DNA from 3 places in the Bradyrhizobium sp. CCBAU 11430 genome. Region 2 is predicted to be linked to each of the others. Evidence: predicted binding sites of a transcription regulator. Region 2 holds the regulator's gene; each other region holds the start of a gene.
What was found. Region 2 encodes PhoB, which activates phosphate uptake and scavenging genes when phosphate is short. Its sites were predicted from a motif close to TGTCATNNANCTGTCAT; they were not measured.
Positions count from the first base shown of each region.

Region 1: a site for PhoB is predicted at 970-986, ahead of XI04_RS08595 (DUF2794 domain-containing protein). Genes of this name have one in related genera too.
Region 3: a site for PhoB is predicted at 885-901, ahead of XI04_RS07815 (DUF47 domain-containing protein). Genes of this name have one in related genera too.

Region 1 is NZ_LBJV01000029.1:10,725-12,991, forward strand. It holds gene XI04_RS08590 (DUF1223 domain-containing protein) at 1-436, shown strand, start outside; gene XI04_RS08595 (DUF2794 domain-containing protein) at 1,050-1,418, shown strand; gene XI04_RS08600 (GNAT family N-acetyltransferase) at 1,530-2,060, opposite strand.
Region 2 is NZ_LBJV01000072.1:338,718-340,984, reverse strand. It holds gene pstB (phosphate ABC transporter ATP-binding protein PstB) at 1-54, shown strand, start outside; gene phoU (phosphate signaling complex protein PhoU) at 66-782, shown strand; gene phoB (phosphate regulon transcriptional regulator PhoB) at 805-1,512, shown strand; gene XI04_RS34600 (GcrA family cell cycle regulator) at 1,742-2,254, opposite strand.
Region 3 is NZ_LBJV01000007.1:651,516-653,782, forward strand. It holds gene XI04_RS07810 (branched-chain amino acid ABC transporter permease) at 1-787, shown strand, start outside; gene XI04_RS07815 (DUF47 domain-containing protein) at 944-1,588, shown strand; gene XI04_RS07820 (inorganic phosphate transporter) at 1,600-2,267, shown strand, end outside.

The DNA.
Region 1 (2,267 bases), on a different contig from region 2:
CGTAGTCAACGGCTCCACCCATGTCATCGGCAGCGATCGTGCCGGCATCGAGAGCGCGATCGGCAAGACTGACAAGGGCACGGGTGTGATGAGCGTGCCGGTGACGATGTCGCTCGCGGGCAAGCAGATCAACGTGTCGGTGGCGGCGAGCAACGAGCCGGCCGTCTCGCATGGCGAGGTCTGGATCTGCTCGATCGCCAAGTCGGTCCCGATCGCGATCACTCGCGGCGAGAATCGCGGACAGCAGGTCACCTATCACAACGTGGTGCGCAACCTGCTCAAGGTTGGCGACTGGACCGGGCGTTCAGAAAGCTGGACGGTGCCGATCGAGAACCTCACACGCGACGGCGTCGACGGCGCGGTGGTCTATGTCCAGGACGGCAGCCGCGACAAGCCCGGCACGATGCTGGGCGCGGCCTACACGTCGCTGCACTGATTTCAATTCTCTAGCGTCGTACTCACTGCCACCCTCATGGTGAGGCGCGCGCCCTTGCGCGCGTCTACCGGACGATGCTTCGCATCGCCGTGAGAACAATGCAGGCCCCGCTCACGCAGCTCGGCCTCGATCCTTCGAGACGCCGCGCGAAGGACGCGCGGCTCTCGGGATGAGGGATGAGATTGTTGGCGCTGATGAGAGAAGAATTTCGTCGTGCCAGAAACATCCCGACACAAACAAAAAAGGACCAACTTGCGTTGGCCCTCCTTGTCGCGCGTACAGACCCGATCCTGTTCGACCCCGGGGGGCTGGGGGCTGAGGAATCCGGAACCGAAAGGACCGGGTCAACGCACGTGAGTCTTTTCGCAATGCAGGGCGGCAGTCGCTAGGCGGAAAAGCGGCGAGAGTATGATTCCTGCTAACGATCCCGTGACGGTTTGCCGCGAGGGAGTTCCACCATAGCGTGTGCTCCGATTCGTAACCGATTCGACCGGTTGAATCAGGAGCCCCTTGCGGCGCTGGCCGGTTGGCGCAATCATGCAGCTGTCATGATCCAGGTTCCGGGGACGGTCTTCGCGGATTCGGGTCATGCCGTGCGATGAGGAAGCGCTCCATGAGTCTGTCGGAGGATACCGATCCGAGCGAGCTGCGCGCGGCGGCGCGCCCCGCCGCGGCGACGACGCAACTGAGCCGGGTGACGTTCAACCGGCTCGAGCTGCACCGTATTCTCAATCTCTACGGCCGCATGGTCGCCGACGGCGAGTGGCGCGATTATGCCATCGACTTCCTGAGGGATCGCGCCGTGTTCTCGGTCTATCGCCGTGCCTCGGAAGTGCCGATCTACCGCATCGAGAAGGATCCGCGGCTGGCGCGCAAGCAGGGCATGTACAGCGTGATCTCGGCGACCGGCCTGATCCTGCGCCGCGGCCACGAGCTGGAGCGCGTGCTGCTGGTGATCGATCGGAAGCTCGCGGTGGTATAGCCGCACAAACGGTGCCGTAGGGTGGGCAAAGGCGCGCAGCGCCGTGCCCACGTTCTTTCTCTATCGCTGGGAGATGGTGGGCACGCTTACGCTTTGCCCATCCTACGAGGCCTACTTCCCCGGCACCGTCTTCGCGCCCTCGCCGAGGTCGCGCTGCATCATCACCGTATCGAGCCAGCGTCCGAATTTCAGCCCGACATTGGGATGCGTGCCGATCATCTTGAAGCCGCCCCTGGTGTGCACGCCGATCGAGCCGGCATTGGCGGAATCGCCGATCACCGCGATCATCTGGCGGAAGCCGCGCGCCTCGCATTCGGCGACCAGCCGTTCCAGCAGCTTTGATCCGACACCGCGGCGGTGGAAGGAGGGATCGAGATAGATCGAGTTCTCGACCGTGAAGCGGTAGGCCGGGCGCGGGCGGTAGGCGCCGGCATAGGCATAGCCGGCCACGCGGCCGTCGAGGATGGCGACAAAATAGGGATAGCCGCCGTCGACCAGCGCGCGATAGCGGCGAGTCATCTCCACGAGGTCAGGCGGCTCCAGCTCGAACGTCGCGGTGCCCTCGCGGACGGCCTGCTGGTAGATGGCGGTGATGGCGGGAAGGTCGGCCTCGGTTGCAGGCCTGATTTCAGGTTCGGACATGGGGCAAGATTAGAGCCTTCCCGCTTCTGCTGAAAGGGGCAACTGTGTTGCCACACCCGTCATTGCGAGCGCAGCGAAGCAATCCAGAAATGCATCCGCGGAGGGACTCTGGATTGCTCCGTCGCAAGGGCTCGCAATGACGAGGAGAGGCCAAGGCTCAAACAAAAACCCCGGCCTTTCGGCCGGGGTTCGTGTCCGTTCGTCCTG
Region 2 (2,267 bases):
ACGTCGCCGAGCGACCGGCGCACGCAGGATTACATCACCGGCCGGTTCGGCTGAGGAGACGCGACATGGGTACTGAACATACCGCAAAAGCTTTCGACACCGACCTCCAGGAGCTCACCCGCCTGGTCGCCGAGATGGGCGGCATCGCCGAACGCATGATCGTCGATTCCGTCGGCGCGCTGATCCGCCGCGACGTCGCGCTCGGCCAGCGCGTCGTCACCATCGATGCCGAGCTCGACGCGCTGCAGAAGCGCATCGAGGAACGCGCGGTGCTCACCATCGCCCGCCGCCAGCCGATGGCGGTGGATTTGCGCGAGATCGTCGGCGCCATGCGCGTTGCGACCGACCTCGAGCGCATCGGCGACCTCGCCAAGAACATGGGCAAGCGCGTCGCCGCGCTGGAGACCGACTTCCATCCGCTGAAACTGTTCCGCGGCCTGGAGCACATGACCGACCTCGTGCAGCAGCAGGTCAAGTCGGTGCTGGACGCCTATGCCGCACATGATCTGCCGGCGGCGATGGCGGTGTGGAAGGGCGACGAGGAAGTCGACGCGATCTGCACCTCGCTGTTCCGCGAGCTCCTCACCTACATGATGGAGGATCCGCGCAACATCTCGTTCTGCATCCATCTGATGTTCTGCGCCAAGAACATCGAGCGGATCGGCGACCACGCCACCAACATCGCCGAGACCGTGTTCTACATGATCGAAGGCCAGGCGATCACCGACAAGCGGCCGAAGGGCGACATGACCACCTTCGCCACGACGGTCCCGAATACCTGAAGACTCAAGGAGCGACGACCCGATGGGCGCACGCATTATGGTGGTTGAGGACGAGGAAGCTCTCACCGAGCTGCTTCGCTACAACCTCGAAGGCGACGGCTATGACGTCGAGACGGTGATGCGCGGCGACGACGCCGACACCCGCCTCAAGGAGCACATCCCGGACCTGATCGTGCTCGACTGGATGCTGCCGGGCCTGTCGGGCATCGAGCTGTGCCGGCGGCTGCGGACCCGGCCCGACACCAAGCAGCTGCCGATCATCATGCTCACCGCGCGCGGCGAGGAGAGCGAGCGGGTGCGGGGACTTGCGACCGGCGCCGACGACTACATCGTCAAGCCGTTCTCGGTGCCGGAGCTTTTGGCGCGCGTGAAGGGCCTGCTTCGCCGCGCCAGTCCTGAGCGACTCGCGACAGTGCTGGCCTATGGCGACATCGAGCTCGACCGCGACAAGCGTCGCGTGGCGCGCTCGGGCCGGCCGATCGATCTCGGTCCGACCGAATATCGCCTGCTGGAGTTCTTCCTGGAGCATCCGGGCCGCGTGTTCTCGCGCGAGCAGCTGCTCGACAGCGTCTGGGGCCGCGACATCTACATCGACGAGCGCACCGTCGACGTCCATATCGGCCGCCTGCGCAAGCTGCTCAATCTCGGCCGCGAGCAGGACCCGATCCGCACCGTCCGCGGCGCCGGCTACGCGCTCGACGATCGCTTCGCGAAGGCGGAGCAGACGTAAGGTTTGCAGGCGTTGGGGTTTGGTGGGCTGCCGCCACATTCTCCGGTGTCGTCCCTGCGAAAGCAGGGACCCATAACCACAGGCAGTGGTTTGGCGAAGACTCGGAGTGACCATCTCGCGCAACAACAGCGCCCTGTGGTTATGGATCCCCGCGTTCGCGGGGATGACACCGAGTTGGTTGAGGCGCCGTCGTGTGACGGCTGCCGTCTTTGCGATCAGCTAAATCCGCTCACCGCGGACCCGGCTTTGCCGGGGCACGCCGGCGATCCGCCGCCGGCTGATACGCCACGCGCGAGTGCTGGGCGCAGTAGGGCAGGCCGGACAGCGCCCTGCCGCCGCAGAAGAAGAAATCCGGGCTGGAGGGATCGCCGACCGGCCAATGGCAGGTGGCCTCGTTCAGCTCGAGCAGCGACAGCCGCTGGCTCATTGGCACCACGTTGTCGTAGGTGACCGGTTCGGCCTCCACCTCGACCTCGAAGGCCTGCGCCAGCGCGGTGTTGCCGCGCGCAATGGGGCGGGTCACCCGCATCATGTGCTGCGCGGGACGCGCCTTGCGCGGCCGGGGCGCTGCCGATGAAGGGCTCTTGGCACGGCCGGACAGACCGAGCCTGTGCACTTTGCCGATCACGGCATTGCGGGTCACATTGCCGAGTTCAGCTGCGATCTGGCTGGCCGAAAGTCCGGCCTCCCAGAGCTTTTTCAGCTGCTCGACGCGATCGTCGGACCAGGTCAAAACCGTCATTGCACCCTTTCCC
Region 3 (2,267 bases), on a different contig from region 2:
CTATGGCGGCCTGTTGTCGTTCGGCCACGCCATGTTCCTGGGTACCGCCGGCTATTGCTGCGCGCATGCGCTGAAAGTGTGGGCGCTGCCGCCCGAGCTCGGCATCCTCGTCGGCATCGCCGCGGCTTTCGTGCTCTCGCTCATCACCGGCTACATCTCGATCCGCCGCCAGGGCATCTATTTCTCGATGATCACGCTGGCGCTGTCGCAGCTGCTGTACTTCATCTACCTCCAGGCCCCGTTCACCCACGGCGAGGACGGCATCCAGGGCATCCCACAGGGACACATGTTCGGCGTGTTCGATCTGTCCAAGCCGACGGTGCTTTATTACGTCGTGCTGGTGGGGTTCCTCGCCGGCTTCCTGCTGATCTTCCGTGTCATCAACTCGCCGTTCGGCGAGGTGCTGAAGGCGATCCGGGAGAATGAACCGCGGGCGATTTCGCTCGGCTACCGGACCGACCAGTACAAGTTCCTGGCCTTCGTGCTGTCGGGAACCCTAGCCGGTTTTGCCGGTGCGCTGAAGGTGTTCGTGGCGCAGAACGCCTCGCTCACCGACGTCCATTGGTCGATGTCGGGCGAGGTCGTGCTGATGACGCTGGTTGGCGGCCTTGGAACCATCTTCGGCCCCGTGGTCGGTGCGTTCGCGATCATCGCCATGCAGCAATATCTCGCCGGCTTCGGCCAGTGGGTGACGGTAATCCAGGGCTCGATCTTCGTAATCTGCGTGCTCACCTTCCGCCGCGGCGTCATCGGCGAAATCGCGCATTACTTCCGGCGATCGCTCTAAGTAGCTGATTCAAAAGTGTTTTACTGCCCGCCTGAAAGCGGTGGATGATCCGGCTCCGCGGGCGTGAGATGACACGCGCGCGGATCGAAAATGGTCTATGACAGTTTCATGACGGCCCGACAGGGCCGGGCCATTTCCAACCGGTAGCCTACCCCCATGATGCGATGGTTTCGTGCTTTCCTTCCCAAGGAAGAACGGTTCTTTGACCTGTTCGACCGGCATGCCCAGACGGTGATCCAGGGCTCCATCGCGCTCCAGGGTATGCTGAACGGGGGCGAGGAGACGCCGGTCTATTGCCAGCGCGTCAACCAGTTCGAGAATGATGCCGACAACATCACCCGAGAGGTGCTGACGGCGGTGCGCCGCACCTTCATCACCCCGTTCGACCGCGGCGACATCAAGAACCTGATCACGTCGATGGACGACGCCATCGACCAGATGCAGCAGACGGCCAAGGCGGTGATGCTGTTCGAGGTCCGCACCTTCGAGCCGCCCATGCGCGAGATCGGCGGGCTTCTGATCGAATGCGCCAATCTGGTCGGCCGCGCGCTGCCGCTGATGCAGTCGATCGGCCCGAATGTCGCCATGCTGACCGCGATCACGGAGGAGCTCGGCAAGCTCGAGGGCCGCGTCGACGATCTCCACGACATCGGCTTGAAGGAGCTGTTCCTCAAGCATCGCGACGGCAATGCGATGGACTTCATCGTCGGCGTCGAGATCTACGACCACCTCGAGAAGGTGGCGGATCGCTTCGACGACGTTGCGAACGAGATCAACAGCATCGTCATCGAGCAAGTTTAGGACAGGCCGCTGTGGATGCCGCGTTGGGTCTTCCCGTCCTGGTCGGCTTGATCGCCGTCGCGCTGCTGTTCGATTTCCTGAACGGCCTGCACGATGCCGCCAATTCGATCGCGACCATTGTCTCGACCCGCGTGCTGCGACCGCAATTCGCGGTATTCTGGGCCGCGTTCTTCAATTTCGTCGCCTTCATGGTGTTCGGCCTGCACGTTGCCCAGACCATCGGCACCGGCATCATCGATCCCTCGATCGTCGATGCCCAGGTGATCTTCGCGGCCCTGGTCGGCGCCATCGTCTGGAACCTCGTGACCTGGGCGCTCGGCATCCCGTCCTCGTCGTCGCATGCGCTGATCGGCGGGCTCGTCGGCGGCGGCATGGCCAAGGCCGGGATCTCGGCTGCGGTGTGGAGCGGATTGACCAAGACGGTGCTGGCGATCGTGCTGTCGCCGCTGATCGGCTTCCTGCTCGCGATGATGCTGGTGGCGATCGTGTCCTGGGCCTCGGTGCGCTCGACGCCTTTCGCGGTCGATCGCGCCTTCCGTATCCTGCAATTCGCCTCCGCCTCGCTCTATTCGCTCGGCCATGGCGGTAACGATGCGCAGAAGACCATGGGCATCATCGCGGTGCTGCTCTATTCGCAGGGCCATCTGGGCAGCGACTTCTCGGTGCCGTTCTGGGTGGT